DNA from 3 places in the Janibacter sp. YB324 genome. Region 2 is predicted to be linked to each of the others. Evidence: riboswitches for the same ligand, from Rfam matches in the RefSeq annotation. Region 2 holds a riboswitch; each other region holds the start of a gene.
The links. A riboswitch is a leader RNA that binds a small molecule or an ion and turns the genes downstream of it on or off. The one in region 2 is predicted to bind S-adenosylmethionine.
Positions count from the first base shown of each region.

Region 1: it holds a riboswitch for S-adenosylmethionine, as region 2 does, so the genes downstream of both, H7A72_RS06760 (TauD/TfdA dioxygenase family protein) here and H7A72_RS05720 (homoserine O-acetyltransferase) in region 2, are expected to answer to the same signal.
Region 3: it holds a riboswitch for S-adenosylmethionine, as region 2 does, so the genes downstream of both, H7A72_RS10215 (aminotransferase class V-fold PLP-dependent enzyme) here and H7A72_RS05720 (homoserine O-acetyltransferase) in region 2, are expected to answer to the same signal.

Region 1 covers NZ_CP060120.1:1,400,977-1,411,295, forward strand. Annotated here, with positions in the region: gene H7A72_RS06750 (response regulator transcription factor) at 1-632, shown strand, start outside; gene H7A72_RS06755 (class II 3-deoxy-7-phosphoheptulonate synthase) at 721-2,046, shown strand; SAM riboswitch class IV at 2,433-2,547, shown strand; gene H7A72_RS06760 (TauD/TfdA dioxygenase family protein) at 2,806-3,165, shown strand; gene pknB (Stk1 family PASTA domain-containing Ser/Thr kinase) at 3,171-5,123, opposite strand; gene H7A72_RS06770 (LysM peptidoglycan-binding domain-containing protein) at 5,159-6,307, opposite strand; gene H7A72_RS06775 (Rv2175c family DNA-binding protein) at 6,484-6,837, shown strand; gene H7A72_RS06780 (polyprenyl synthetase family protein) at 6,841-7,926, opposite strand; gene H7A72_RS06785 (DUF6504 family protein) at 8,074-8,391, shown strand; gene H7A72_RS06790 (SAV_6107 family HEPN domain-containing protein) at 8,405-8,884, shown strand; gene H7A72_RS06795 (DNA polymerase III subunit alpha) at 8,881-10,319, shown strand, end outside.
Region 2 covers NZ_CP060120.1:1,170,359-1,180,677, reverse strand. Annotated here, with positions in the region: gene H7A72_RS05740 (DUF58 domain-containing protein) at 1-836, shown strand, start outside; gene H7A72_RS05735 (DUF3488 and transglutaminase-like domain-containing protein) at 833-3,118, shown strand; gene H7A72_RS05730 (RNA polymerase sigma factor) at 3,150-4,688, opposite strand; gene H7A72_RS05725 (universal stress protein) at 4,849-5,247, opposite strand; gene H7A72_RS05720 (homoserine O-acetyltransferase) at 5,355-6,485, opposite strand; SAM riboswitch class IV at 6,502-6,611, opposite strand; gene H7A72_RS05715 (DUF4192 domain-containing protein) at 6,629-7,744, opposite strand; gene H7A72_RS05710 (YkvA family protein) at 7,831-8,280, opposite strand; gene H7A72_RS05705 (sodium:alanine symporter family protein) at 8,306-9,856, opposite strand; gene H7A72_RS05700 (hypothetical protein) at 9,901-10,319, opposite strand, start outside.
Region 3 covers NZ_CP060120.1:2,103,950-2,114,268, forward strand. Annotated here, with positions in the region: gene H7A72_RS10205 (DNA translocase FtsK) at 1-2,624, opposite strand, end outside; gene H7A72_RS10210 (A24 family peptidase) at 2,711-3,355, shown strand; SAM riboswitch class IV at 3,429-3,543, shown strand; gene H7A72_RS10215 (aminotransferase class V-fold PLP-dependent enzyme) at 3,586-4,803, shown strand; gene H7A72_RS10220 (ribonuclease J) at 4,859-6,544, opposite strand; gene dapA (4-hydroxy-tetrahydrodipicolinate synthase) at 6,541-7,437, opposite strand; gene H7A72_RS10230 (thymidylate synthase) at 7,480-8,289, shown strand; gene H7A72_RS10235 (dihydrofolate reductase) at 8,286-9,254, shown strand; gene H7A72_RS10240 (SatD family protein) at 9,303-9,932, shown strand; gene H7A72_RS10245 (hypothetical protein) at 9,929-10,319, shown strand, end outside.

The DNA of each region.
Region 1 (10,319 bases), 230 kb from region 2:
GGCGGGACGCCCTCGTGCGCGACCTCGAGGACGCCGGCTTCGAGGTCGTCGGCACCGCGGCCGACGGCCCGTCGACCGTCCGGCGCACCCGGGCGACCACTCCCGACGTGCTCGTGCTCGACCTCAACCTGCCGCAACTGCGCGGTGACGAGGTGTGCACGGCGATCAACGACCTGACGACCAAGGTGCTCATCCTCTCCGCGAGCGGCGAGGAGCACGACGTCCTCGCCGCGGTCAAGGCCGGCGCGAGCGGCTACCTCGTCAAGTCCGCCTCGCCGCAGGAGATCCGCGACGCCGTGATGGCCACCGGGGCGGGGGAGGCCGTCTTCACCCCGGGGCTCGCCGGGCTGGTGCTCGGCGAGTTCCGCGAGATGCGCAGCCGGGCCCGCACCGCACCTGCCGTGGCCGAGGAGGAGTCGGCCTCGCCGGTGCCCGAGCTCACCGAGCGCGAGACCGAGATCCTGCGCTACGTCGCCATGGGCATGACGGCCAAGGAGATCGCCGCCGACCTCGTCATCTCCCACCGCACCGTGCAAAACCACGTGCAGAACATCCTCGGCAAGCTCCACCTGCACAACCGCGTCGAGCTGACCCGCTTCGCCATCAGCCGCGGCCTCGACCAGCCGGAGTGACCTCCCTTCGTCCTGTGGCTGGACGGGTGCCGGGGCGAAGAGGGTCGCGGCCTATCCTTGACGGGTGACCACTGCAGTCCCTGCGCCCATGACCGCCGCAACCATCGACAGCGACCTGCCGGCCGCCCAGCAGCCGAGCTGGCCCGACCGCGCCGCCCTCGACGAGACCGTGGCGAGCCTGGCGACCTATCCGCCGCTCGTCTTCGCCGGCGAGTGCGACGACCTGCGCGACCGGATGGCCGCGGCGTCGGTCGGCGAGGCCTTCGTCCTACAGGGCGGTGACTGCGCCGAGACCTTCGTCCACGCCACCGCCGACAACATCCGCGACCGGATCAAGACCGTGCTCCAGATGGCCGCCGTCCTCACCTACGGCGCCGGCATGCCGGTCGTCAAGATGGGCCGCATGGCGGGGCAGTTCGCCAAGCCGCGGAGCAAGGACACCGAGACCCGTGACGGCGTGACCCTGCCCGCCTACCGCGGCGACATGGTCAACGACTTCGCCTTCACCCCCGAGTCGCGCGAGCCGGACCCGCAGCGCCTGCTGCGCGGCTACCACACGAGCGCCGCGACGCTGAACCTCGTGCGCGCCTTCACCCAGGGCGGCTTCGCCGACCTGCGGCGCGTCCACGACTGGAACGTCGGCTTCGTCTCCAACGCCGCCAACCGGCGCTACGAGGGCCTGGCCCGCGAGATCGACAAGGCGATGCGCTTCATGGCCGCCTGCGGTGTCGACTTCGAGGCCATGCGGGCCACCGAGTTCTGGTCCGCCCACGAGGCGCTGCTGCTCGACTACGAGCGGCCGATGACGCGCGTCGACTCGCGCACCGGCAACCTCTACGACACCTCGGGGCACTTCCTGTGGATCGGCGAGCGCACCCGGCAGATCGACCACGCGCACCTCGACTTCGTCAGCCGGATCCGCAACCCCATCGGCATGAAGGTCTCCGACAAGGCCGACCCCGACGAGCTGCTGCGGATCATCGACCTGCTCGACCCGCAGCGTGAGCCCGGCCGCCTGACCTTCATCACCCGCATGGGGGCCGGCCGGATCCGCGAGGCCATGCCGGCCATCGTCGAAAAGGTCCGCGACTCCGGGGCGATGATCACCTGGATCTGCGACCCGATGCACGGCAACACCTTCGAGTCCGCGTCCGGCTTCAAGACGCGCGACTTCGAGGACGTCGTCGACGAGGTCCGTGGCTTCTTCGAGGTGCACCGCTCCCTGGGTACCGTCCCGGGCGGCCTGCACGTCGAGCTCACCGGTAACGACGTCACCGAGTGCCTCGGCGGCGCCGAGCGCATCCTCGACGAGGACCTCAACAAGCGCTACGAGAGCGTCTGCGACCCGCGCCTGAACCACCAGCAGAGTCTGGAGCTGGCCTTCCTCACCGCGGAGATGCTCAGCGAGGGCTGAGTCCCTCTCGCCCGTCCTGTCGAAGACCGGGGTGCCCGCCGAAGGGTGGGGTCGACGCTGGGGAAAAGTCCGGACCGCGTGGTCTGCCTCTCATGGGGGCGCAGGCAGTCCGGACTTTTTCTTGATTCGCGTCGACCCCACCCTTCGTCGCGCTCGCTGCGGCACTCCCTTCGTGGTGCTGATGGTTGTGTGTTGAACCGGTAGCCCTGGGCACCGGCGACGCTCATGGGGCGCTGCCGGCACCCGGCGCTACCGGTTGACCACACAACCACCTGTCGAGTCAGCCGGGCCCCGTTGCGGGGCAAGGGGACTCGAGAGGTCCGGATGGCGAGACAGTTAACTCCTTCCTTTGCAGTAGGAGATGGATCTGCGTAGGTTCTTCTTCAGGTCACGAGATCCAGCGTCAAGCCCCGGCTTGCTGGGCGGCAACCCTCCACTCGCGGTGGGGTGCTCCGGGTGAGGACCTGGCTCCGGTCGTCGTGGCCGGAGCAAGCGCGAGGCACTCACCGGCCTCATGACAGGACGGACACCCATGAGCACCACCGTCACGACCGCACCGCGGTCGCTGCGTCCGGCGCTGCGGCGCCACGTCGACCTCCTGCGGGTCAACAGCGCCCTCTGTCGCTGACCTGAACCTGCATTGCCCTACGGCAATGCGAAGCCCGGCCGACCTGAACCTGCATTGCCCTACGGCAATGCAGACCCCCGGCGACCCAGCACTCCCACCACCGGCGACGAGCCTCCCTTCGTCGACCGTCGATCCGCCAACCACCCCGCACGGGGGAGCGGGGCCTCTACCTCGGTGGCTTCGTCTCCCGCTTCGTCGGGCTGTCGAAGACCGCGAGCCGGGACATCCTGTGCCTCCTCCAGAGCTATGTCACCCGCCCGGAAAATGTCGTCCGGGTCGTCTGGGAGCCCGACCAGCTCGTCATCTTCGACCACCAGATCACCCAGCGCTACGCGCCGGACAACTACGACGGGCTGCCCCGCCGTCTCGAGCGGGTCACCGTCGCCGTGAGGTGCCCGTCGGCATCGACGGCGAGCGCAGCCGCTCGATCACGGGGGACGCCTCGCACTACGCGCCGGCGGTCTGACTCCCTTCGTCGGGCGACCACCTGAGTGCGTCAGACGACGAGGATCGTGACCGTCGAGCCCTTGGGGGCGGTGCCGCCGCTCGGGCGTGAGGCGCGCACCTCGTCGAGCGGCCCACCGAGGAAGGTCTGGACCGCGACCTTGAAGCCCGCGGCCTCCAGCTTGGTCGTCGCCGCGGAGCGGCTCAGGCCCTCGACCGACGGGACGGCGACCATCTCCGGGCCCTTGGAGACGGTGATCGTCACGGTCTCACCTGGCAGGAGCATGCCGCTGCTCGGGGACTGGCTGATGACCGAGCCCTTGGGCACGCTCGTCGAGTAGGCGTCGTCGGCGCGGGTGACCTCGAGCCCGGCCTCCTCGATCGCGCCGGTCGCCGCCTCGGCGCCCTGACCGGTCACCGTCGGCACGGCCACCGGCTCGGGGCCCTTGGAGACGACGAGGGCGACCTTGGCGTCGCGCTTGACCTCGGTGCCGGGGGCGGGCGTCGTCGAGACGATGCGGCCCTTGGCGACGTCGTCGTCCCAGGCCTGCGTCGTCGCACCGACCGTCAGGGTGCGTCGCTCGAGCGTGGTCCTGGCCTGGGCGGCGGTGCGGCCGGTGAGGTCAGGGACCTCGTAGCGCTCGGGCCCCTTGGACACGACGACGGTGACGTCGGACCCCTTCGACAGCTCGGTGCCGGTCGGCGGGTTGGACGTGATGACCTCGCCCTTGGGCACCTGCTCGTCGAAGGCCGAGGACTCGACGTAGCCCAGGTCGCCGTCCTGCGTGAGGCTGGCTTCCGCGTCGGCGCGGGAGAGGCCGGTGACGTCGGGCACGACAACCGTGCTGCCCGGGCCCTCCTGGGTCCACCACCAGCCACCGCCGGCGGCGAGCGCCACGACGAGCAGGAGTGCGACGAGCGCGCGGCGCCACCCCCGCCGGGACGAAGGGGGCTCCGCTGCAGTGGTCGAGGCGCCACCCGCTGCGCCGGCGCCACCTGCTGCTGCACCCGCGGCACCGGTGTCGATCGCGCGCGTGCGCTCGGGGCGTGGGTGGGCGACGGTGGCCGCTGCGCCACCCGCCGGCCGGCCCTGCGGCGAGGCCGTGGCCGCGGCTCCTCCGGCGACGACGTGCGGTCGACGGTCGAGCTCCTGGGGCGTCAGGCCGGCGCGCACCCGCTGCAGCTCGGCGAGGTAGGCGCCCGCGTCACGGGGGCGCTCGTCGGGGTCGCGCGCGGTGGCCAGGGCGACGAGGTCGTCGAGCTCGCCCGGCAGGTCCTCGACCCGCTCGGAGGGGCGCGGCACCGAGCCGTGGACGTGCCGGAAGGCGACGTGGATCGGCGACTCGCCGTCGATCGCCCGCTGCCCGGTGAGCAGCTCGAAGAGGATCAGCCCGGCGGCGTAGACGTCGCTGCGGGCGTCGGCGATGCCGCGCTCGACCTGCTCGGGGGAGAGGTAGGCGACCGTGCCGAAGAGCACCCCGTCCTCGGCGGTGGTCGTCTGCGAGGTGACGGCCCGGGCCAGGCCGAAGTCGGCGACCTTGATCGCGCCCCGCTCGGGGATGAGGATGTTCTCGGGCTTGACGTCGCGGTGGATGTAGCCGGCCTCGTGGGCGGCCGCCAGACCGGTGAGCACCGGCTCGAGGACGTCGAGCGCGGCACGGACGGTGAGCGCGCCCTCGGTGTCGACCACCGCACGCGCGGTGCGTCCCTCGACGTACTCCATCGCGAGGAAGACCTGGCCGCCGTCCTCGCCCTGGTCGAAGACGGGCACGACGTTGGGGTGGCTCAGCCGCGCGGCGGAGCGGGCCTCGCGGCGGAAGCGGGAGACGAAGGTCTCGTCGGCCGCGAGGTCTGGGCGCATGACCTTGAGCGCGACCTCCCGGTCGAGCCGGGTGTCGGTGGCGAGCAGCACCGTGGCCATCCCGCCGTCGGCGAGGTGGCGCAGCACGCGGTAGCGACCGTCGACGAGATCGCCGACGAGCGGGTGCGTGGATGCGGTGGTCACGCCCAAAGTCTAGGTTCGCCCCCTGCGTCAGCCCGTCACATCCGGCTTCGGAGTGCCTTGACGTTGGCGACGTACTGCTGGGTGTCGCCGTACATGCCGTTGCTCTCCACCGAGGCGAGGCCCTGGTAGTAGCCGGCGATGGCCTCGGAGGTCGTGTCGGCCTGCTGGGTGAGGACCTTGAGGAGCAGGACGCCGGCGGTGATGTTGTCGTCGGTGTCGAGCAGGTCGAGGTCGCGCCCGGCCATCTGCGAGGCCCACTCGCCGGAGCTCGGGATGACCTGCATCGCGCCGACGGCGTTGGCGACGGAGACCCGACGCTGGTCCCAGCCGGACTCCTGGTAGGAGATCGCCAGGGCCAGGGAGGGGTCGACGCCGTGCTGGCGGGAGATCCGGGTGATCTTGTCCTTGGTCGCGTCGCGGCTGGGCACCGAGCGGGCGGCCAGGGTCGAGCGGTTGCGGTCGGCGGCGTCGACGATGTGGTCGGCGTAGGTGCGACCGGCGAAGGTGTTGTTCTTCTTCGCCGGTCGCGATGCCTTCTTCGCCGGGCTCGAGGAGCCGGTGACCTTGAGCGTGCTGCCCGGGTGGATGAAGTCGCGGGTGCTCAGGTCGTTGAGCTTGGCCAGGCGGGTGACGCTCATGTCGTGGCGGGCGGCGATGCCGGAGAGCGTCTCGCCGGAGCGCACGGTGTGCGACCCCGTCGCGGCGGGTCGGCTCGTGGCCCGCTTGGCGGGCTTGGCGGCGGTGCCGGTGACGCGCAGCTGCTGGCCGGGGTGGATGAAGCCCCGTTCCAGGTTGTTGAGGCTGCGCAGCCGGTCGACGCTCATGCCGTGGCGGGCGGCGATGCCGGAGAGGGTGTCACCGCTGCGGACGGTGTAGCCGCGGGTCGCCCCGGAGCGGGCGGGCTTGGCCGAGGACGAAGGGGAGGACCCGCCCGATGCGCGGCCGGGCACCGTGAGCTTCTGGCCGGGGTGGATGAAGTCGCTCGAGGACAGGCCGTTGCGGGAGAGCAGGGCGGCGGGGGAGACGCGGTAGCGCGCGGCGATGTCGTAGACCGTCTCGCCGGAGCGCACGGTGTGGTGGCGCGACCCGGCGGAGGAGGTGACGTGCGTGGTGGTCTCGGCGGTCAGGTCGATCGCCGGGGCCACGGGAGTGGCCGGGACGGGGACGATGAGCGGAAGGACCAAGGGGGACTCCGATGTACGGGGCGCAGGGGACGCCCGGTGGCATGGGGTGCGTGTGACTGGTGTGACGTATGTTGATTCGGCACCGACGGTACCGAAGATCTCCTCAGGAGGCCGGATGAACGGCGACGCGCCCCCTTCGCGCGGGATCTCGGGGAGCGGCTGACACACTGTCGGGCGTGGACGAGACCCCTGCGCAGATCGACTGGCTGACCCTCCCCGACGTGGCCGAGAGGCTCGACGTGCGTCTGAGCGACGTGCGCCGGATGCTCGACGAGCGCCAGCTCGTCGCGGTGCGCCGCGGGGAGCGCAAGGTGCTGTCGGTGCCGGTGGACTTCCTCGGCGAGGACGGGCCGCTGCCCGAGCTCGCGGGGACCTTCACCGTGCTGTCGGACAATGCCTTCGACGACGAGGAGATCGTCGAGTGGATGTTTGCCCACGACGAGACCCTGCCCGGCGGGCCGACGCCGATCGCGGCGATCCGTGCCGGCTTCAAGACCGAGGTGCGCCGCCGGGCGATGGAGGAGGCGTAGGCCTCAGGTGCTGCGGGCCGTCGTCGCGTCGATGAGCTCGGCGAGCACCTCACGGGCCTCGCCGCCGACGCCGACCGCCGCGGCGAGGGCCTCGCGGGCGACCTGTGCCCCCGCGGCGATGTCCTGCTCGACACCCTCGAGCGCGCCGGTGGCCACGAGCAGCTCACGGAAGGCCTCGACCTCGTCGGTGCCCAGGTCGGGAGCGCCGAGCCACTGGTCGATGCGGGTTGTCGTCACGTCGTCGGCGCCGGCGAGGGCCCGGGCGATGAGCACGGTGCGCTTGCCCTCGCGCAGGTCGTCGCCCGCGGGCTTGCCGGTGACCTCGGGGTCGCCGAAGACGCCGAGTACGTCGTCGCGCAGCTGGAAGGCCTCGCCGAGCGCCAGGCCGTAGCGGGAGAGCGCGTCGAGGTCGGCGGCGGAGGCGCCGCCGGCGGTCGCGCCGATGAGCAGCGGGTGCTCGATGGAGTACTTCGCGCTCTTGTAGCGGATCACCTTGCGGGCCCACTCGATGCGCTCGTCGTCGGCGAGGCCGTGCCACGGCCGCATCGAGGTGACGATGTCGAGGAACTGGCCGCCCATGAGCTGGCCGCGCATCCGCTCGAAGACCGGTCGGGCCGCGGTGAGCGACTCGGGCGGCAGGCCGGAGTCGGCGAAGAGGTCGTCGCACCAGCCGAGGCAGAGGTTGCCGGCGAGGATCGCGCCGGCGGTGCCGAAGCGCTCGGGGTCGCCGTGCCAGGCGCGCTCGGAGTGCGCGCGGGCGAGGGCCCGGTGCATCGCCGGGGCCCCGCGGCGGGTCTCGCTGTCGTCCATGACGTCGTCGTGGACCAGAGCGGCGGCCTGGAAGAGCTCCATCGCCGCCGCCAGCGCGATCGCGCCCTCGTGGTCGTCGCGGCCGGCGGCCCGCCAGCCCCAGTAGGCGAAGCCGGCCCGCAGCCGCTTGCCGCCCTGCAGCAGGGCCCGGACGGGGTCGGTGAGGTCGACGACGTCGGGCCCGATCTCGGCGAGTTCGTCGGCCCAGCGGTCGAGCTCGACGTCGATGCGGGTCTGGACCCGCGAGCGCAGGTCGGCCCGGTCCAACGGGTGCGGCACGTGGGCTCCAGTGACGAAGGGGGCGGTGGTGTCGGTGCTCCGTGGTCGGATCACCGGGTCGTGACCAGCCTACGTCGACCGGGTTGACGGGGTGTCGGCCCCCCGGCGTACTGTGTTCGAACAGGTGTTCGAGCGAAGGGAGTGGTCATGGTCAGGCTCGTCGAGGAGGCCATCGAGGTGCGGGTGGGCGACCCGCGACCGGTCGGTGGTGCGGTCCCCGAGCAGTTCCTCTGGAGGGGGCGGCTCTACCGGGTGACGGAGGTCGTCGACCACTGGCAGGAGCGGCACGCGTGGTGGCGCTCGGGCGAGGGGGCGCTGGCGCAGGTGCCGCTCGCCCGCGAGGTGTGGCGGGTGAGCGCGCAGCGCGGCCGGGCCGGTGCGCCGGGGGTCTACGACCTCGGTGTCGACGGCGAGGTCGCGTCGGGCGGGTCCGCCGGGTGGCAGCTCCTGCGGACCCAGGACTGAGGCGGTCGTCGTGGTGGCCGTCCCCGTCCTGCACCCCGAGCGGCTCGACGCCGCGCTCGACCTGCTCACCGCCGCCGGCGAGAGCCTGTCCGGCGCGCACATGGCTCGCTCGGTCGCCGCCCGCAGCGCCGGCACCCGGGTCGCGGTGCTGCGTGCCGCCGCGGCGGTCCTCACCGTCCGTGACCTGGCCGGCCCGCGGGGTCACGGCCCGGTCGACGTGTGGCGCCTGCTGCCGCGGGTCGCGCCCGAGCTGACCGAGTGGGCGGACTTCTTCGCGACCGTCCTGCCCGAAGGGGGCTCCCTCCCCGGCCACGGGGCGTCCGGGCCGATGTCGGTCCGGGAGGTCGACGACCTGCTCCGCCAGGGGGAGGACTTCGTGCGGATCGTCTCCGGCGTGCTCGGCCTGCCCCCGGTCCGGGTCACCGCCGACCTCGTCGCCATCCCCCCTTCGCGCGACCTCGAGGACATGCGGCGAAGGGGGGAGGCCGGGTGAGCTTCGCCCACCTGCACGTGGCGTCGGGATTCTCCCTTCGGCACGGCACGACGACACCGGAGGACCTCGTGGCCCGGGCCGCGGAGCTCGGGCAGCCGGCGCTCGCCCTCACCGACCGCGACGGGCTCTACGGGGCGGTGCGCTTCGTCCGGGCCGCGACCGCCGCGGGCATCGCCCCGGTGCTCGGGGTCGATCTCGCCGTCGACGGTGGCGGGCGCGCCCCGGACCGGCGGCGGACCCCGGTGCGCGGGGGAGCCGAGGTCGACCCGAGGCACCCGCGCGTCACCGTCCTCGCCCGCGGGGCGGGTGCCGGGGTGCCGCACGGGGTCGGCTGGGCACGGCTGTGCCGGCTCGTCAGCGAGGTGCACCTCACGGGTGAGCGCGGCGAGGCCGTCGCGACCGCGGCGATGCTCGCCCGGCACGCGGCGGCGCCGGGGCCCGACGAGCCGGCCCCGCTGCTGCTCCTGCTCGGCCCGACCTCCGACGTCGGTGCCGCGCTGCTCGCCCGCCGGCCCGACGTCGCCCGTGAGCGGCTGCGGGCCTGGCAGCGGCTGCTGCCGCCGGGGGCCGTGGCCATCGAGGTCGTCGACCACGGCGGCCCGCCGGGCACGGCCGCGTCGACCGGCCACGCCGCCCACCTGCTCGGGCTCGCCGATGCCTGCGACGTGCCGGCCGTGCTCACCGCCGCCGTGCGGCACCTGCACCCGCATGACGCGGCGACCGCCGACGTCCTCGACGCGACCCGCCGCCTCGTCGTCCTCGACACCCGCCACCTCGACCGGGTGACGACCGCCGGGCACCTCGCCGACGACGCGACGATGGCCGCGCGCGCCGAGCGGGTCGCGGCGGTTCTCGGCGGGGGTGCCGGGGGCTTCGCCTGCGCCAGCCCCCGGCAACGGGCCGCGGCGCTGCTCGACGAGACGGCGCGCACGGCGATGGGGTGCGCGCTCGACGACCGCAAGGACCTCGGCATCGGCCGGGTCCACCTGCCCGAGGCGCACGTGCTCGGGCTGCGCCCCGACGAGGACCCGCAGGCGGTGCTCGCGCAGCGCTGCCGGGCGGCGATCGGCGCGCGCTACCCCGACGCGCCGCCGTCGGTGCTGCGGCAGGTCGAGGAGCGGCTGGCCGACGAGCTCGACGTCGTCGAGGCCCTGGGCTACCCGACCTACTTCCTCACCGTCGCCGAGGTCGTCGACATCATCACCGGCGCCGGGGTGCGGGTCGCCGCCCGTGGTTCCGGGGCCGGCAGCCTGGTCAACCACCTGCTCGGCATCAGTGCCATCGACCCGATCCGGCACGACCTGCTCATGGAGCGCTTCTGCTCGCCGCTGCGGGCCGAGCTGCCCGACATCGACATCGACGTCGAGTCGGCCCGCCGCACCGAGATGTACGAGCTGGTCCTGCAGCGCTTCGGCCGCGACCGGGTGACGTGCGT
Region 2 (10,319 bases):
CGATCGGCCCGCTCTCGGTGCGGGTCACCGACCCCTTCGGCCTGGCGACCCGTGCGGTCCCGGTGCCCGGCGAGACCTCGCTCGTCGTCCTGCCGCGGGTGCTGCCACTCACCCCCGTGCGCGGCGTGCCGGCCGGCGGAGGCGGCGAGACCTCGGTCGCCTCGCGGGTCGCCCTGCAGGGTGAGGACGACGTCGGCGTGCGCGAGTACCGCATCGGCGACGACCTGCGCCGCATCCACTGGCGCTCGACGGCCCGCACCGGCGAGACGATGGTGCGGCAGGACGAGCAGCCTTCCCGACGGCGTGCCCTGGTCCTGCTCGACGACCGCGCCGGCGTCCACGCCGGCACCGGGGGCGGCGGGTCCTTCGAGTGGTCGGTGACGGCGGCGGCGTCGATCACCACGCTGCTCCTCGGCGAGCGCTTCGAGGTGCACCTGTGCCGGTCCGCCGACGAGGGCGGCGCGGTCGAGCCGCTCGTCGACGTCGACCACGCGCTCGACGAGCTCGCCGCGGTCCAGCCAGCCGAGACCACCTCGGCGCGCGGGCTCCTCGAGGCCCTCGACGACTTCATGCAGCACGGCGGGGGCCTCGTCGTCGGCGTCCTCGGCGAGCTCGACGACGACATCGTCGATCTCTGCGCCACACGCGCCCGCCACGGGCTGGGTCTGGTCGTCGACCGCGGCGGCTTCTCCTCCGGCACCCGGGGCACCGGGCCCGCCGACGAGACCGCCCACCGGCTGGCCCTCGGCGGCTGGCGCACCGAGGTCGTCCGCCCCGGCGCCCAGCTCCCCGAGCTGTGGGCCCGACTCACCGTGGGTCTGGGGGTGCGCGCATGATGCGACACGAGCCCCGGGTGATCGCCGGCCTCCTCGCCGGCCTGGCGACGATCGTCGTCGCCCTCCCCCTCGGCCGGCTCTTCGACGAGGCCCCCTGGGCCCTCCCTTCGGTCATCGGCGTCGCCGTCGTCGCCGGCACCGGCATGCTCCTGCGCTCGCTCACCACCCACGCAGGGTTGGTCGTCCTCGGGCAGGCCGCCGCGGCCGGCCTCTACCTGCTCGTCACCCAGCTCGGCGAGACGACGGTCTTCGGCGTCGTCCCCACACCCGAGACGCTCACCGCGCTGCTCGACCACTTCGAGCAGGCCCAGGACACGATCACCCGCTACGCGGCCCCCGCGCCGGCGACGCCCGGCATCACCGTCATGCTCGTCGCGATCATCGTCGTCGTCGCCCTGGCCGTCGACATGGCCAGCGCCACTGCAGCATCGCCGTCGGTCGCCGGCCTGCCGCTGCTCTCGCTCTTCCTCGTCTCGGCGGCCAACTCCGGTGGCTCGATGCACTGGGCGTGGTTCCTCGCCGGCGCCGGGCTGTGGCTCGCGATGGTCGTGCACCAGTCCGACGTCGACCTGCACGGCTGGGCCACCTCGGTCCCCCGCATGGGGCGCGGCGACGGCGAGGACAGCGCGGGGCGCTCGCACCGCTGGCAGGCCGCGCGACTCGGGGCCTTCGCCCTGGTCGCCGCCGTCGCCGCGGCCACCTTCGTCCCCCACCTGCCGACCCGCTACGTCCTCGACGGGCTGGGGCGCAGCCAGGGCGGAGCGACGACCGGGTCCGGCGTGCGCCTGGCCACGGCCCTCGACCTGCGCCGCAGCCTCGAGTCGCCCAGCGAGGCCCCGGTGCTCACCTACACGTCGAGCTCCCCCGCGCCGGGGCCCCTGAGGGTGGCGGTCGTCGAGGACTTCTCCGACGGCCTGGGCCGCATGCGCTCCGACGCCCCCGAGCCCGTCGAGGGCTTCTCCGCCCCGGACCCGACCCTGCGAATCCCCGGCAACGTCGTCGGTGAACGACGCACGATGGTCGTCGAGTCCAACGGCGTCGCAGCCCCGCAGCTGCCGCTCCCTTCGCTCGTCAGCTCGGTCGACACGGGCGGCATCGCCTGGGCCCTCGGCGACGACGGCACGGCCGCGGTCCAGCGCACTCCCGGGACCTACTCGGCGACCTACACCGAGCTCGCCCCCGAGGAAGAGGACTTCGACCAGCCGACCGGCGAACCCATCGACCCGCTCGCCCAGAGCGACTCCTACCTCACCCTCGACCCCGGGTCGGCGCAGGAGATCGGAGACCTCGTCGACGAGGTCGTCCCGCACGACGCCACTCCCCTGCGCAGCGCCCAGGCCATCCAGGAGTACCTGCGCGGCAGCGAGTTCACCTACAGCCTCGACCTGCCCTCGTCGCAGGGGCGCGACCCGATCGTCGCCTTCCTCGACCACAAGACCGGCTACTGCCAGCAGTTCGCCGTGACCATGACGCTCATGGCCCGGGCGCGCGGGATCCCCGCCCGCGTCGCCGTCGGCTTCCTCCCCGGCCGCCTGACCAGTGGCGACGAGCGCGTCGTGCGGGTCAGCGACGCCCACGCCTGGCCCGAGCTGTACTTCGAGGGGGTGGGCTGGACGCGCTTCGAGCCGACGCCCGGCTCACGTGCTGCGTCGACGCCCGGCTACACGATCGACACCTCCGACGCGAGCGCCGGCACCGACACCTCGACCTCGTCCGACGAGACGACGAGCTCCTCGACCCGCCCCGACGACCAGCAGGAGGACGTCGCGGTCCCAGAGGCCGCGACCGCGCCCGACGAGGGTCGCCCCGCCTGGGTCACCGCGCTGCTCTGGCTGCTCGGCATCGCCGCCGTGCTGGCGATCATGCCGCTGTCGGCGCTCGTGGCCCGTCGCCGCTCCCGCCGCTCGGCCGTCGACGACGCCGAGCGGGTCGAGCGCGAGTGGCACGAGCTGATCACCCAGCTCGACGACCTCGGGCTGCGCCCACCGGTCGGCGCGACCCCGCGGCAGACCGGCGCCTGGCTCAGCCGGCGCCTGCACCTCGAGGGCGAGCCGCAGGAGCAGCTCGACCACGTCGTCGCCACCCTCGAGCGCGCCCGCTACGCCCCGCCCGGAGCCGACCTGCCCGACATCTCCCACGAGGTCGGCGGGGTCGTCGACGAGGTCCGCTCCGGCCGGCAGCGCTCGCGACAGGTCCGCTCGGTGCTGTGGCCCCAGGACGGCGTCGACGCGTGGCGCGCGTTTGGCCGCTCGCTCCTGCGCCGCCTGCCCCGTCGCCGCTGACTCCCCTTCGCCCCGGAGGTCGCCGAGAGGATCAGTCGAGGTAGTCGCGCAGAACCTGCGAGCGGCTCGGGTGACGCAGCTTGCTCATCGTCTTGGACTCGATCTGACGGATGCGCTCACGCGTCACGCCGTAGACCTTGCCGATCTCGTCGAGCGTCTTGGGCTGACCGTCGGTCAGGCCGAAGCGCATCGAGACCACGCCGGCCTCGCGCTCGCTGAGCGTGTCGAGGACCGAGTGCAGCTGCTCCTGCAGGAGCGTGAAGCTCACCGCGTCGGCCGGCACGACCGCCTCGGAGTCCTCGATGAGGTCACCGAACTCGGAGTCGCCGTCCTCGCCGAGCGGGGTGTGCAGCGAGATCGGCTCGCGGCCGTACTTCTGGACCTCGACGACCTTTTCGGGGGTCATGTCGAGCTCCTTGGCCAGCTCCTCCGGGGTGGGCTCACGACCCAGGTCCTGGAGCATCTGACGCTGCACACGGGCGAGCTTGTTGATGACCTCGACCATGTGCACCGGGATGCGGATGGTGCGGGCCTGGTCGGCCATGGCGCGGGTGATGGCCTGACGGATCCACCACGTCGCGTAGGTCGAGAACTTGTAGCCCTTGGTGTAGTCGAACTTCTCGACCGCACGGATCAGACCGAGGTTGCCCTCCTGGATCAGGTCGAGGAAGAGCATGCCGCGGCCGGTGTAGCGCTTGGCGAGCGAGACGACGAGACGCAGGTTGGCCTCGAGCAGGTGGTTCTTGGCGTTCTTGCCGTCCTGGGCGATCCACCACAACTCGCGCTTGAACTTCATCTCGATCTTCTCGCCGGAGGCGAGCTTCTCCTCGGCGAAGAGGCCGGCCTCGATGCGCTTGGCCAGCTCGACCTCCTGCTCGGCGTTGAGGAGGGCGACCTTGCCGATCTGCTTGAGGTAGTCCTTGACCGGGTCGGCGGTGGCGCCGGCCGTCACGACCTGCTGCGCGGGAGCGTCGTCCTCGTCGTCGTTGCTGATCGTGAAGCCGGACTTCTCGTCCTGCTCCGTCTCGGGCTTGGCCTTGGCCTCCGGCTCCTCGCCGAGGACCTCGTCCTCACCGGGTGCCGGCTCCTCGGCCGTGGTGGTCGTCGGGTTGGCCGCGGCCTTCTTCGCGGCAGCCTTCTTCGCGGCGGCCTGCTTGGCGGGTGCGGCCTGCTTCACCGGGGCGGCGGCCGCGGCTGCCGTGGCGGTGGAGGCGGCCTTCTTCGCCGCGGTCTTCTTCGCCGGGGCAGCCTTCTTCGCGGGGGCGGCGGCCTTCTTCGTGGCCGTCTTCTTCGCCGCGGTCTTGCTCGCCGCCTTCTTGGCGGGGGTCTTCTTGGCCGTCTTCTTCGCCGGAGTGGACTCTGGCACCTGAACCTCGATTCCCTGTTCGCCCAGCGCGCGCAGGACGACCCGCCCCCGACTGGGGCTGATCTTGGCCTCGCCGAACGCGGCCTGTAGCTGATCGCTGGTGATGGATCCGGTCGTGCGGCCCTTCAGGACGAGCTCCTGCAGCGAGGGATGCGAGAACTCCTTGGGGAGGGAGCCCTGCGTCTCGACGGACCGTGGGGACACAGCAGTCACCAACAACCTTTCGTCACGGAGGATTCCGCCGGGACGAAGGGAGTGGCGTGACCCCGTCTGACCCGACTCGCCCGGTCGCTGTGCGCTGGGCTCGTGACCATTATAAAACGCGTGGCCGTCGGGTGCCGCCACCAGGGGCGGTCGGAGGGTCTCAGCGGGCCTTGACCGCCAGCACGTCGCAGGGCGCGTCGAGCAGCACACGCTGAGCATTGGACCCGAGGATCAGCTTGCCGACGGGGGTGCGACGACGCAGGCCGATGATGATCAGGCTGGCGTCGGTCTCCTCGGCGACGACGATGAGGTCCTCGGCCGGCTCCTTGCCTCGGACGAGGCCACGGACCTCGCCGTCGACACCCGCCTCCTCCATGCGGGAACGCACCTGCTTGAGATCGTCCTCGTTCTTGCGGGCGGTGTCACCGCTCAGGCCCACGCCACCACGGTCGGAGTGGATGACGACGAGCTTGTCGTTGCGCAGGCGGCACTCCTCGAAGGCGCGCTCGAGAGCGGCCTCGCCCTCCTTGGTCGACACGTACCCCACGACGATGGTCATCGCTCGCTCCTCGTCACAACTCGGCTGATGGACTACCTGGGCCAGACGCTACACCGCGGCCCCGTGACCTGTCTCACTCCGGCACCGGTGTCGTCGGCGTGTCCCGATCAGTCGCCGCGCAGCACGTCCCGGAGCAGCTCGGCCACCTGGTCGACCTCGGTGAGGAAACCGTCGTGACCGACCGCCGAGGAGATCGTGCGCAGCTGCGTCCCGGGACGTGCCGCGACGACCTCGTGCGACAGCCGCGGCGGGTAGAGCCGGTCGGAGTCGACCGGCGCGACGACGAGTCGACCGGTGAAGTCCTGCAGCGCCGCGGACATCCCCCCACGGTCCCGGCCGAGGTCGTGGGAGTTCATCGCCTCGGAGAGCACCGCGTAGGAGTTGGCGTCGAAGCGGCGCGCGAGCTTGCCGCCGTGGTGGTCGAGGTAGCTCTCGACCGTGTAGCGCGGGCGGCCCTCGGGCCCGGCGGGCTCGTCCTGGACCCGTCGGTCGAAGCGCTCGTGCAGCTCGAGCTCGCTGCGGTAGGTGATGTGGGCGATGCGGCGGGCGATGGCCAGCCCGGCCTCGGGGCCCTGCGGGTGGTCGTAGTAGTCACCCCCGGCGAACCACGGGTCGTTGCGGATCGCGAGGATCTGCGCCTGGCTCCACCCGATCTGCTCCGCGGTGGCGTAGCCGCCGGTCGCCAGGGCGATCGCCGTGCCGACGCGCTCGGGGTGGCTCGCGACCCACTCGAGCGTGCGCATGCCCCCCATCGACCCGCCGATGACGGTGTGCCAGCGCTCGATGCCCAGGACGTCGGCGAGCCGCGCCTCGGCCGCGACCTGGTCACGGATGGTGAGGCGCGGGAAGCGACTGCCCCACGGCCGGCCGTCGGGCGCGGCACTGCCCGGCCCGGTGCTGCCCTGGCAACCACCGAGGACGTTGATCGCGATGACGAAGTAGTCGTCGTCGAGCGGCGCGCCCTGCCCGATGAGACCCGGCCACCAGCCGGCCGTCGGGTGACCGGGACCGGCCTCGCCGACGACGTGGCTGTCACCGGTGAGCGCGTGCTCGACGAGCACGGCGTTGTCGCGCTCGGGACGCAGGCGCCCCCAGGTCTCGTAGGCCAGCACGACGTCGGGCAGGGACTCGCCCGACTCCAGCTCCAGCCGCCCGATCGAGACGAAGCGTCGCTCGCCCGGGTGGTCGCCGTCGCGCCACAGCGCGGTGCTCGCGGGGGGTGTGGTCGTCACGCTCACGGAGTGCTCCCGAAGTGTCTCGCCTTGCCACGTCGCCTCGACGCGGCCCGGTCATCACCCGGGGCACCCCGTCGCGAGGAGGGTTGCCGGCCAGCAAGCCGGGGCTTGACGCTGGCACTCATGACCTGCCGACAACTCTAACGTCACGAGGCGCGCCCGATCGAGTCGCGTCCGGGCTGCGGACCCTCGGCCGGGGGCAGGGCCCACGGACGCACCCCCGTGGCCAGCAGACGGAGCATGAGGTCGGCCAGCCGGTGCTCGGGGTCGATCTCGAGGGCCCGCTCGAGGCAGATGCCGGTGATCGTGCCGTCACCGGCCCACCAGGCGAGGTGCGCCACGGTGACGAGCACCGTGGGCGTGAGCGGCTGCGGCAGGAGCCGGGCGAGCTCGACGAGCCGACCACGGACGACGAGCAGCTCGTCCGACCAATCCCCTGCCTGCGGCAGCTCGTCGTCGCCCTCCCAGCAGTCGACCCAGGGGCACTCCGCCGCCGCGTCGAGGGCGAGCCAGCCGACCTCGAGCGGCACGTCGTCGAGCGAGAAGAACCCCGGCGCGAGCACGGCCATCAACGCGTCGCGCCACTGGACGTCGAGCAGCGAGCCGCCCAGCACGGCCAGCTCGGCATCGGGCAGGTCACCGACCGGTCGCGCGCTGCGCCGCGGGTCGAGCACGTGGGACCACAGCGCGGCGAGCTCGTCGTCGTCGACCGGCACGGGCTCGCCCGACACGATGACCTGCGCCACCCCCTCGGCGCGCGTCTCGTCCGTCGGCGGCACGACGGTGGCGACCAGCTCCTCACGACTGGCGAGCGGCCGCACCCCGGCCATGACGAAGGGGGCGACCGCCGGCACCTCCTCGGGCCGCGGGAGCGCGCGCACCTGCGGCGGGCAGCACCCGTCGTCGCACCCCGGGACCCAGCACCGGCCGTCGCGCACGACGACGTGGTCAGGGACGGCGAGACCGGCCGCCAGGGCCGCCGAGGTGACGGCCGCGCGGACGGGGCGGGAGCCCCCTTCGTCGTCCTCGAAGGCGAGCACCACGACCCCCTGCGCCCGCTCGCGGACCATGATCGCGATGCTGTGCTCGGCGAGGGCGGCGCAGGCCCGGGGGTCGTCGACGAGGTCGAGGCGCTGGACCATCCCGAGCCGCCGACCGTGCAAGGCGGCGAGGACGAGGGATGGACCCGGGTGGTAACCGAGCTGGTAGGGCACGAGGACGGCGAGCTCGGAGGCGTCGCGGGGGCTGGCGGTCGGTGTCATGCCCCGACCATGCCGAGCGGCCCGCCCCCTCGACAGAGGGGACGGGCCGGCTGTGGACGAGCGGGTGGGCGCCCGCAGGTCTGGGGTCAGTCGGGGACGACGTGCGAGCGCACCGTCGAGCTCCAGGCCTGCTGCTGGCTCCAGGCCTGTTGCTGGGCCCACTGCGCCTGGTGCGCGGCGACACCCTGCTCCCACGCGATGAACTCCTCGGTCTCCTTGACCAGGGTCGCCGCGACCCAGCCGATCACCATGACGTCGTCGAGCAGGCCGAAGGCGAGCAGCAGCCCCTCAGGGACGACGTCGACCGGCGAGACGATGTAGCCGACGCCCGCGAGCATCATCAGCAGCCGCGTCGAGGTCAAGCCGGTGTAGGTGCCGGCCCGCACCGCACGCACCATGCGCGGCACGGCACGCAGCCGCTGGAGCAGGCTCGGCCCACCGGGGCGCGAGGCGCTGCGGACGGCGGACGCGAGATGGACCGCGCTGCGGGCCCGTCGACTCATGACCATCGGGGTCTCCTGACGCTCGGACGCCATCGGATGAGGGCGCTCCCACCCGTCATCAACGACGCGGGTCCGCAGAGGATTCCGCAGGGTCGCCGGGTGCGCCCTGGGTCACCAGGCCATCGGCCCGCTGCTCCCAGAACTGTGCCCCCTCGATCCCGAGCTCACGCGGGTCGAACTGCGGGTCGATGCCCTGCTTCTTCTGGGCGTGGTAGTCCTTGAGCGCCTTGAGCGCCGGGACCTGCAGCAGCAGGATCCCGAGGATGTTCAGCCAAGCCATCGTGCCGACGCCGATGTCACCCAACCCCCACGCGGAGCCGGCGGTCGTCGTCGCGCCGTAGGCGACGGACACGAGGATCAGGGCCTGGAGCGCGCGGATCATGCCCCGACGCACGACGCCGTTGCGGATCTTGCGGGTCAGGTAGGCGAGGTTGACCTCCGCCATGTAGTAGTAGGCGACCATCGTCGTGAAGGCGAAGAAGACGAGCGCCAGCGCGACGAAGCTCGAGCCCCAGCCCGGAGCCAGCGTGTCGAAGCCCGCCTGGACGAAGCCCGGCCCCGGCTCGGTGTCGGTGCCGACCCCACCGACGTAGAGCGTCTCGTCGCCGAAGGTCTCGCCCTTGAAGACGGTGTACATGTCGGTCGAGATGATGATGAAGGCCGTGGCCGTGCACACGAAGAGCGTGTCGATGTAGACCGCGAAGGCCTGCACGAAGCCCTGCTTGGCCGGGTGCGAGACCTCGGCGGCCGCCGCGTGGTGCGGGCCCGTGCCCTGGCCGGCCTCGTTGGAGTAGATGCCGCGCTGGACGCCCCACTTGACCGCCTGGCCGATGATCGCGCCGTAGACGGCGTGTCCGCCGAAGGCTCCGGAGAAGATCTCGCCGAAGACGTGGCCGACCTGGTCGATGTTGACGAAGAAGACGACGAGCGCGAAGAGGATGTAGAGGATCGCCATCGGCGGCACGACGAACGCGGCGAAGGCAGCGATCCGCTTGACGCCACCGATGACGATGAAGGCCAGGGCGATGACCACGCCGATGGCCGTGGCCCACGTCGGCACGCCCCAGGCCGACTCGATGGCCGAGGACATGCCGTTGGCCTGGACTCCCGGCAGGAAGAAACTCATCGCGAAGACGGTGACGACGGCGAAGACGATCGCGTAGACGAGCGAGAGGGTCCTGGCCTTGTGGGCGTAGGCCTTCTCGAAGTAGTAGGCCGGGCCACCGCGGTACTCACCGGTGTCCGGGTCCTTCTCCTTGTAGATCTGGCCCAACGTGGACTCGATGAAGGAGGTCGCGGCCCCGAAGAAGGCCACGGCCCACATCCAGAAGACCGCACCCGGACCACCGAAGGCGATGGCGGTGGCGACGCCGCCGATGTTGCCCATGCCGACGCGGTTGGCCAGCGACATCATCAGCGACTGGAAGGAGGAGGTGCCGTCCTGCGACTTCTCGCCCTTGGTCAGCTGCCGGACCATGTCCGGGATGCCGAGGACCTGCACCAGGCCGGTGCGGACGGTGAAGTAGACACCTGCGACCAGGCACAGCCCGACCAGCGGTATCGACCAGATGAAACCGTTGGCGGAGTCGACGAGTTCGGCGAGTGACATGAGACGAGAGCTCCCTGTGGCGAGTGTCACGGACCCGCGGGAGGCTACCCGACGTCGACGCTCGCCGCCGGGAACTCGGTGCGCACGTGCGCGCCGATCTGCCGCATCAGCCACACGTCCATACCGGCGCCCACGGCACCGCCGACGACCGGCACGGCCTTGCCGAAGCGCGTGAAGACGCCCTTGCCGGCGGTCGAGAGGATGCGGAAGCCGACGGCCTTGTTGACCACCATCAGGGCCGGCCCGGGCAGTCGCTGGGCGGCCATGCCGGCGAGCCGGCCGGTGGGCGCGACGACCCCTGCCTTGGCGAGCAGGTCCTGGGCGTCGGCACCCACGAGGCTGAGCAGGACGGCGGAGCGGATCTCGGGCTGGGCGAGGTCATAGCCGCGCAGTCGGGCCACGGCCGCCGACATCCGGGTCGCCAGGACGTAGAAGCCCAGGACATTGGCCGGAAGGGCGACGA
Region 3 (10,319 bases), 930 kb from region 2:
TCCACCTCGGCGACCGGCTCCTCCGCGGCCGGCGGCTCCTCGCCCTTCATCAGGGCCAGGGTCGTCGGCAGGTCCTCGGGCGTGATGAGCACGTCGCGGGCCTTGGAGCCCTCGGAGGGGCCGACGACGCCGCGCGACTCGAGCAGGTCCATGAGCCGGCCGGCCTTGGCGAAGCCGACCCGCAGCTTGCGCTGGAGCATCGACGTCGAGCCGAACTGGGTCGTGACGACGAGCTCGGTCGCCTGGAGCAGCACGTCCAGGTCGTCGCCGATGTCCTCGTCGATCTGCTTCTTGGGCGTCTCGGGCGCGACGTCCTCGCGGTAGGTCGGCTTGAGCTGGCCGGTGACGTGACCGACGACCTGCTCGATCTCCGACTCGGTGACCCAGGCGCCCTGGACACGCATCGGCTTCGACTTGCCCATGGGTAGGAAGAGCGCGTCACCCTGACCCAGCAGCTTTTCGGCGCCGGGCTGGTCGAGCACGACGCGGGAGTCGGCGAGCGACGAGGTGGCGAAGGCCATGCGCGAGGGGACGTTGGCCTTGATCAGACCGGTGACGACGTCGACCGAGGGGCGTTGGGTCGCGAGCACCAGGTGGATGCCGGCCGCACGTGCCAGCTGGGTGATGCGCACGATGGAGTCCTCGACGTCGCGGGGCGCGACCATCATCAGGTCGGCGAGCTCGTCAACGATGACGAGGAGGTAGGGGTAGGGCTGGATGACCCGCTCGCTGCCGGGGATCGGCTCGACCTTGCCCGCCTTGACGGCCTTGTTGTAGTCGTCGACGTGCTTGTAGCCGAAGGTCGCCAGGTCGTCGTAGCGCATATCCATCTCGCGCACGACCCACTGCAGGGCCTCGGCCGCCTTCTTGGCGTTGGTGATGATCGGGGTGATGAGGTGCGGGATGCCCTCGTAGGCCGTCAGCTCCACCCGCTTGGGGTCGACGAGCACCATGCGCACCTCGTCGGGCGTGGCCCGCATGAGGATCGAGGTGATCATCGAGTTGACGAAGGACGACTTGCCGGAGCCCGTGGCGCCGGCGACGAGGATGTGCGGCATCTTCGCGAGGTTGGCGATGACGTAGCCGCCCTCGACGTCCTTGCCGACACCCATGACCATCGGGTGCTCGTTGTTGCGGGCGACGTCGGAGCGCAGGACGTCGCCGAGGCAGACCATCTCCTTGTCGGCATTGGGGATCTCGATGCCGATGGCCGACTTGCCGGGGATGGGGCTGAGGATGCGTACGTCGGCCGAGGCGACGGCGTAGGCGATGTTCTTCGACAGCGCGGTGACCCGCTCGACCTTGACACCGGGCCCGAGCTCGACGACGTAGCGGGTGACGGTCGGGCCGCGGTGGAAGCCGGTGACCTGGGCGTCGATGCCGAACTCGTCGAGGACGCCCGTGAGCGACTCGACGACCTTGTCGTTGGCCGCGGAGCGCTCCTTGTGCGGTGCGCCGGGCTTGAGGTACTGGCTGTCGGGCAGCGTGTAGGTGACGTCGCCGGCGAGGGCGAGCTGCTCGACACGCTGCGGCAGCTGGGTCGTCGGCGGCGGCTGCAGCTCGGTCTTGCCGCTGGGGACCGGCGCGACGGCCGGATTCTTCGTCGGGCGCTTCTCGCCCGGGCGCGGCCCGCCGGCCTCGGGCTGCGGGGTCTCGGTCGTCTCCTCGACGTCGGCGGCGGGTGCCGCCGACTTCTTGCGACGGCCCTTGCCGACCGGCTGCACGACGGCGGCCTGGTCGTAGGCGGTGTCGCCGTCTCGCTCCCCGGACTGCTCCTCGTCGGGGTCGATGGCGCGTCGGCGCCGGGCGCGGGTGACCGCCGCCTTGGCCGCATCGTGGCGGGCGTCGACGTCGGCTGCGGTGACGTGGCTCGGCACCTCACCGGTGAAGGCGGCGCGCACGTAGGCCAGCCGCTGCGGCACCTCGTGCAGCGGGGTGCCGGTGAGCAGCAGGAGGGCGAAGAGCCCCAGCAGGACGAGCAGGATCGTCGCCGGCCACTCGGTCACGGCCGTCGACAGCGGGTCGGAGGCGAGGAAGCCGACGATGCCCCCGGCGTCACGCATCGGGCCCGCGCCGTCGGGCGGCTGCGGGATGTCCTTGGCGATGTGCGTCAGGCCCGAGGCCGCGAAGAGCAGCATGACGCTGCCGAAGCCCAGCCGGGCGTCGGAGGCGGGCTCGCTCGCCGAGCGCAGCAGACGCACGCCGAGCAGGAGCAGGACGATCGGCAGCGCGTAGGCGACCCGGCCGAAGGTGCCCGCAGCCACCGCGTGCACGACGTCGCCGAAGGCGCCGCTGAGGCCCCACCACTCGCGCACGGCGACGACGAGCGCCAGCGCCAGCGCCAGGAAGCCCCAGCCGTCTCGGCGGTGCTCGGGCTCGATCTGGCTCGCGCTGGTGCCGATGCGGCGCACCCCGGAGCCGGTCGCGTGGGCGACACCCATCCAGGTGCGCTGGACCGCGGCGACGGGCAGGGGCAGACCCCCACCGGACGCGGGCTTGCGGGAGGAGGTCCTCCCCTTCGCGCTGCTCTTGGCGGGTGCCTTGCGACCCGACGGGCGGGTGGAGCCCTTGGGTCGGGAGCTGGCGCCCTTGCTGCGCGAGGTGGTCGACGGACGAGTGGCCATGTTCCGCAGGGTAGGCGAAAGCACCCTCTGACACACGCGTCACACGCGCACCACCGGCCACGGATCACAGCGGATAACCTCGCCCCGTGGACACCCGGACCCTCGTCGTCGTGCTCGCCGCGACCGTGTTCGGCACCCTCGCGTGGCGGTGGCTGCGCGCCGGCCACTACCGCCGCGATGACGAAGGGGGTCCCCTCCCCCGCCATCTCTGGGTCCCGGCGCTCGCTCCCTTCGTCGGGCTGGTCGTCGCGCTCGGCCTCGCCGACCGGCACTGGACGACGCTGCTGGCGCCGCTCGCCCTCGCCGCGGCCGGGCTCGTGCTCGCCGCGATCGACGCCGACGTGCACCGCCTGCCCAATGCCATCACCCTGCCGCTCGTGCCGGTCCAGGGGGTGCTCCTCACCGTCGCGTCGGCCGTGACCGGCGACTGGGGCGCCCTCTCCCGCGCGGGTCTCGCCGCCGTCCTCGTCGGGGGCGGGACCGTGCTGCTCGCCTTCGTCCTCTTCGGACGCTCGATCGGGATGGGCGATGCCAAGCTCATGGTCTCGATCGCCCCGACGCTCGCCTGGCTCGGCTGGAGCCAGCTGGTCGTGGGTATCTGGCTCGGCTTCGTCATCGGCGGGATCGCCGCTCTCGCACTGCTGCTCACGCGCAAGGCATCGCGCACGACGCAGCTCGCCTTCGGCCCCTACCTCGTGGCCGGCGCGGTCCTCGCGCTCGCCCTGGCCTGACGTCCACGAACCGAGACACGGCCGGCCGGGGCTCGACAGCGGCCTCCGGACGTGGGCTATGGTCTTGACCCAAGGTCACGAGTACCAGCGACAAGCCCCGGCTAGCTGGTCGGCAACCCTCCTCCGCGGTGGGGTGCTCCGGGTGACGACCTGGCCGGCGACAGACCGTCGCCCGGCAAGCGCGGACTCACGGTCGCCACCTGGGTCCCCGAAGGACCAGGAGCACCGTCATGACCATCTCCGACCTGCACCGCACGACCACCGCCCTGCCGCAGCTCGTCTCCGAGGGGCTGAGCTACCGCGACGAGGACGGCTCGAGCGTCGAGTACGCCCACCTCGACCACGGCGCGACGACGCCCGCCTTCCGGGCGGTCGCCGACGAGGTCGCCGCCGCGGCCGTCACCTACTCCTCGGTGCACCGGGGCGCCGGCTTCGCCTCCCGCGTGACCAGCTCGCGCTACGAGGCCGCTCGCGAAGCCGTCGCAGCCTTCGTCTGCGCCCGCACCGACGACCACGTCGTCTTCACCCGCAACACGACCGACTCCTTCAACCTGCTCGCGCGGGCGCTGCCCGCGGGCACCAAGGTCTTCGTCTTCGCCTCCGAGCACCACGCGGCACTGCTGCCGTGGGGTGACGCGCTGCGCCTGCCGGTGCCGCACAGCCACGACGAGGCCGTCGCCCTGCTCGAGCAGGCCCTGCGCAACCACCCGGCCGAGCACCGGCTCGTCGTCGCCACGGGCGCGTCCAACGTCACCGGCGAGCACTGGCCGATCGAGCGCCTCGCGGCGCTGGCCCACGAGCACGACGCGCGCTTCGCCCTCGACGCCGCGCAGGTCGTCCCGCACCGCCGGGTCGACATCGACGCCCTGGGCATCGACTACGTGGCCTTCTCCGGGCACAAGATCTACGCCCCCTTCGGTGCCGGCGTGCTCGTCGGGCGCAGCGACTGGCTCGACGCCGCGACCCCCTACCTCGCCGGAGGCGGGGCCACCGCCCGCGTCGGCCTGGACGAGACCGAGTGGACCTGTGGCCCCGCGCGCCACGAGGCCGGCTCCCCCAATGTCCTGGGCGCCGTCGCCCTGGCCACGGCCTGCGAGATCATCACCGAGCACGAGCAGGCGATCGTCGACCACGAGCAGGCGCTGCGCATCCGCCTGCTCGCCGGACTGCAGCAGATCCCCGGTGTGCACGTGCACTCGCTCTTCGGTGGTGGCGACGCCGCGCCCGTCGCCACGATCACCGTCGACGGCCACGACAGCAGCGAGGTCGCCCGCGTCCTCGGCGACGACCACGGCATCGGCGTGCGCGACGGCAAGTTCTGCGCGCACCTGCTCGTCGACGACCTCCTCGCGGAGCACGAGCAGGACACCGCCGTGCGGATCAGCGCCGGTCTGGGCACCACGACCGAGCACATCGACCGACTCCTCGGCGTCCTGCGCGCCCTGTGACCCTCCTCGGGTAGGGCGAAGGGGGACCCGGCAGGCCCCCTTCGCCCCGGCGTCCTCAGGCCTCGACGACCACCGGGATGATCATCGGGCGTCGGCGGATCTTGCCGCCGACCCAGCCACCGACGGCACGGCGCACGACCTGCTGCAGCTGGTGGGTGTCGGTCGTGCCCTTGCGGGCCGCCTCGTCGAGCGCCGCGATGATCTTGGGCTCGACCTGGGTGAAGATCTCGTCGTCCTCGGCGAAGCCGCGGGCGGTGATCTCCGGACCGGCGATGACCTTGCCGGTCGAGGAGTCGACGACGACCATGACGGAGATGAAGCCCTCGTCGCGCAGGATGCGACGGTCCTTGAGCAGCTCCTCGGTCGCACCCCCGACGCTCGAACCGTCGACGTAGACGTAGCCGCAGGGCACTGCCCCGGTGATGCGCGCGCGACCGTCGACGAGATCGACGACGACGCCGTCCTCGGCCAGCACGACGTGGTCGGGGTCGACGCCCGTCTGGATCGCCAGGTCGGCGTTGGCGACGAGGTGCCGCCACTCGCCGTGGACCGGCATGACATTGCGCGGCTTGACGATGTTGTAGCAATAGAGCAGCTCGCCCGCGCTGGCGTGACCGGAGACGTGCACCTTGGCGTTGCCCTTGTGCACGACGTCGGCGCCCAGCCGCATGAGGCCGTTGATGACCCGGTAGACGGCATTTTCGTTGCCGGGGATCAGGCTCGAGGCGAGCAGCACCGTGTCGCCGTCGCCGACGTCGATGCGGTGGTCGCGGTTGGCCATGCGCGACAGAGCGGCCATGGGCTCGCCCTGGCTGCCCGTGCAGATGAGCACGACCTCGTCGTCGGGGTAGTTGTCGAGCTTCTTGACGTCGACGAGGACCCGGTCGGGCACCTTGAGGTAGCCCAGGTCGGCGGCGATGCCCATGTTGCGCACCATCGAGCGACCGACCATCGCGACCTTGCGGCCATTGCGCTCGGCGGCGTCGAGGACCTGCTGGACGCGGTGCACGTGGCTGGAGAAGCAGGCGACGATGATCCGACGCTGGGCATTGCGGAAGACGGTGTCGATCGCCGGCCCGATCTCGCGCTCGGGGGTGGTGAAGCCGGGGACCTCGGCATTGGTCGAGTCGGTGAGGAAGAGGTCGACCCCCTCCTCGCCGACCCGGGCGAAGGCCCGCAGGTCGGTCAGCCGACGGTCGAGCGGCAGCTGGTCCATCTTGAAGTCGCCCGTGTGCAGCAGGGTGCCGCCCTCGGTGCGCACGAAGACCGCCAGCGCGTCGGGGATCGAGTGGTTGACCGCGATGAACTCGCAGTCGAAGACGCCGAAGCTCTCGCGCCCGCCCTCCTTGACCCCGAGGGTGAAGGGCTTGATCCGGTGCTCCTTGAGCTTGGCCTCGATGAGGGCGAGCGTGAGCATCGAGCCGACGAGCGGGATGTCGGGCTTGTGCTTGAGCAGGTAGGGCACGGCGCCGATGTGGTCCTCGTGGCCGTGGGTGAGGACGATCGCCTGCACGTCGTCGAGCCGGTCGAGGATGTACTCGAAGTCGGGCAGGATCAGGTCGACGCCCGGCTGATGGTCCTCGGGGAAGAGCACGCCGCAGTCGATGATGAGCAGCTGCCCCTGGTGCTCGACGACGGCCATGTTTCGGCCGACCTCGCCGAGACCGCCGAGCGCGACGACGCGCAGGGCTCCGTCGGCGAGCGGTGGCGGCAGCTCGAGGTCGGGGTGCGGGTGGCTCATGCGGCACCTCCGATCCCGGACGCGGCCAGACCGGCGCGGACGATCTCGAGGTGCTCGGCCGGCCCCTCGACGTAGGGCAGACGCACGGTGGCGTGGGAGATGACCCCGAGCTCGACGAGCGCGGCCTTGGCCATGATGGCGCCTTGCGACGTCGACATCAGGGCATTGGTCACGGGGATCAGGCGGTGGTGGATCTCGCGGGCGGTCGCCAGGTCACCGGCGTCGACGGCGGCGATCATGTCGGCGTAGTCGCGGCCGGCGACGTGGCCGACGACCGAGACGATGCCGTGGGCGCCCTGGGCGAGGTGGGCGAGGTTGTGCTCGTCGGCACCGGAGTACCAGAGCAGGTCGGTCGCGGCCATGACCTCGGAGGCGGCCCACAGGTCGCCCTTGGCGTCCTTGACGCCGAGGATCCGGTCGTGGTCGGCGAGCGCGATGAGCGTCTCCACGGCGAAGGGGGTCGCGGTGCGCCCGGGGATGTCGTAGAGGAGGATCGGCAGCTTCGCCGCGTCGGCGATGGCGCGCGTGTGGGCCAGCAGCCCGGCCTGGGTCGGCTTGTTGTAGTAGGGCGAGACGACGAGCAGCGCGTCGGCGCCGGCACGGGTCGCCGCGGCCGCCATCTCGATGGCGTGGGCGGTGTTGTTGGACCCGACACCCGCGGTCACCGCGAGCCGGTCACCCGCGGCGCGCTTGACGGTCTCGACCATCGCGATGCTCTCGGCGGAGCTGAGCGTCGGGGACTCGCCCGTGGTGCCGTTGACGACGACACCGTCGTGTCCGGTGGCGATGAGGTGCTCGACGACGGCGGCGACGCCCTGTGCGTCCACCGCGCCGTCTGGGGTCATGGGCGTCACCATCGCGGTGACCACCCGTCCGAAGGGGGAAGTCGTCATGCGGTCAGCGTAGCCGTCGGTGGTGGCGTCTATCGTGGCGCCATGCGTCAGTACCTCGACCTCCTCGAGCACGTCCGGGACCACGGCGTGGACAAGTCCGACCGCACCGGCACGGGCACCCGGAGCGTCTTCGGCCACCAGATGCGCTTCGACCTGTCGGAGGGCTTCCCGGTCCTCACGACGAAGAAGCTGCACCTGCGCTCGATCATCGGTGAGCTGCTGTGGTTCCTGCGCGGCGACACCAACGTGCGCTGGCTCCAGGAGCGCGGCATCAGCATCTGGGACGAGTGGGCCGACGAGCAGGGTGAGCTCGGCCCGGTCTACGGGCACCAGTGGCGCTCCTGGCCGACCCCCGACGGCGGCACGATCGACCAGATCGAGCGGGTCGTCGAGGGGCTGCGGACCAACCCCGACAGCCGACGGCACATCGTCTCGGCGTGGAACGTCGCCGAGATCGACTCGATGGCGCTGCCGCCGTGCCACACGATGTTCCAGTTCTACGTCACCCCGGCGGGCGAAGGGGGCCGCCCCCGGCTGTCGTGCCAGCTCTACCAGCGCAGCGCCGACATCTTCCTGGGCGTCCCCTTCAACATCGCCTCCTACGCCCTGCTGACGATGATGGTCGCCCAGCAGGTCGACATGGACCCGGGCGAGTTCGTCCACACGCTCGGCGACGCCCACCTCTACAGCAACCATCTCGACCAGGCCGACGAGCAGCTGACCCGATCCCCCGGGCCGCTGCCGCGGATGGAGATCACCCGGCGCGACTCGATCGACGCCTACGAGCTCGAGGACTTCACCCTCGTCGGCTACGAGGCTGCGCCGTCGATCAAGGCACCGATCGCCGTATGAGCCTCGCCCGACGCGTCCCCGACGAGCTGCGCGGCCGGGTCCCGCTCATCGCCGCGGCCTACGCCGTGATGACCCGCGAGGGCGCCTCGGGCACCGAGGTGCTCCTCCAGCTGCGGCAGGGCACCGGGTTCATGGACGGCTGGTGGGCCTGCGGGGCGGCCGGGCACGTCGAGGACGCGAGCGCCCCGAGCGAGGCCCTGCGCCTCGAGGTCCTCGAGGAGCTCGGTGTGCACGTCGGGGCCGCGACGCCCCTCACGATGCTCCAGCGCACGAGCGCAGCGGGCCGGCTCGAGCAGCGGGCCGACTTCTTCTTCCACGTCACCGACTGGTCGGGCGAGCCGACCGTGCAGGAGCCCGACAAGGCGGCCGACCTGCGGTGGTGGCCGCTGGCCCGGCTGCCCGAGCAGGTCGTCCCCCACGAGCGGGTCGTGCTGGAGGGCCTGCGCGACGGGAGGCTTCCCCCCTTCGTCGAGCTGGGGCACGACCAGCGCCTGGTGCTCGTCGCGGCGCTGGGGGCCAACCGCGCCATCGGGGTCGACGGCGGCATGCCGTGGCACCTGCCCGAGGACCTGGCGCACTTCAAGGCCCTGACGATGGGCGGCACGATGATCATGGGGCGACACACCTGGGACTCCATCGGCCGTGCGCTCCCCGGCCGCACCACGGTCGTCATCACCTCCGACCACGCGTGGTCGGCTCCCGGCGCCGTCGCCGTCCACTCCCTGGCGGAGGCGCTGACCGTCGCCGGACCGGGCGAGGTCTTCGTCGTCGGAGGTGGCGAGATCTACCGCCAGACGATCGGCCTGGCCTCGCGGCTGGAGCTGACCGAGATCGCCGCCTCGCCGCAGGCCGAGGTCTTCTTCCCCGAGGTCGACGACGGGTGGCGCGAGGTGCAGCGGACCCCCCGCGAGGGCTTCGACTTCGTCACCTACGAGCGTGAACCTCACCGGATCACCTCGACCTAAGTCGACCGCATTGGTTTATTTTGAGGCCAGTTAACCTATGATGTTCACATGACTGCGGTCGCCACCCTCATCGGAGACGTCGTCGGCTCTCGCTCCGTCGCCGACCGACACGCCCTGCACGCGCGCCTCGAGGAGGTCCTGGCCGATGTCAACACCCGCACCGAGCCGCTGCAGGCCCTGCGGCTGACCGTGGGCGACGAGTTCCAGGGGGCCTGGCGCCGCCGCGGCGAGGCTGCTCACGCTGCACTCCTGCTGCGGGTCGGGCTGCTGCCCGAGGTCGAGACCCGCTACGGCCTCGGCCGCGGCGAGGTGACCGCACTCAGCGACGACGGGAACATCCAGGACGGCCCCGGCTGGTGGCAGGCACGAGAGGCGATCTCCCTGGCCAAGGCCGACGAGGAGCGTGCTCGCGGCGACGCCCGGGTCGTGCGCACCCGGTGGGTGGAGGACTCCCCCACCGGGCTGGCCCTCGACGCAGCCCTGCGGCACCGCGACCTGCTCCTCGCCGACCTCGACGAGCGGTCCAGACGCCTGCTGCGCGGCCTGCTCGCCGGGTCCACCCAGCGCGCCCTCGCCGAGGCCGAGGGCATCAGCCCGACCGCCGTCTCCCGACGCGTGCGCCGTGACGGCCTCGACCAGGTCGTCACCCTCGACGCCGAGCTGGCGGCCCTCGCATGAGCGTCCTCGCCGCCCTCCTCGTCGCGGTCGGGGCCACCGACCTGCTCCGCAGCCTCGGACCGCACCCGGCACGACCCCGCGAGACCCGGGGCGTCCCCGCAGCCGGGCTGCTCCTGCTCGCCCTCGTCGCCGCAGGTGCAGGGCTTCTCGCGACGTGGGGCGGTGTCGCGCTCACCGCTCTGGCGGCCGTCGGGCTGCTCGCGTGGACGGTGACGGCGGAGCGGGCCGACGCCGGTCACGGGCACGGGCTGGCTCTCACGACCTTCGTCGTGGCCGTCGCCGTCCAGCTCGCCGCCTCGGGCTGGGCCCCGCCGGTCAGTGGGTGGCTCGCCGACTGGCTCACGTGGAGCGCACTGCCGTGGCAGCCCTCCCCGGACCGCGCCCTGC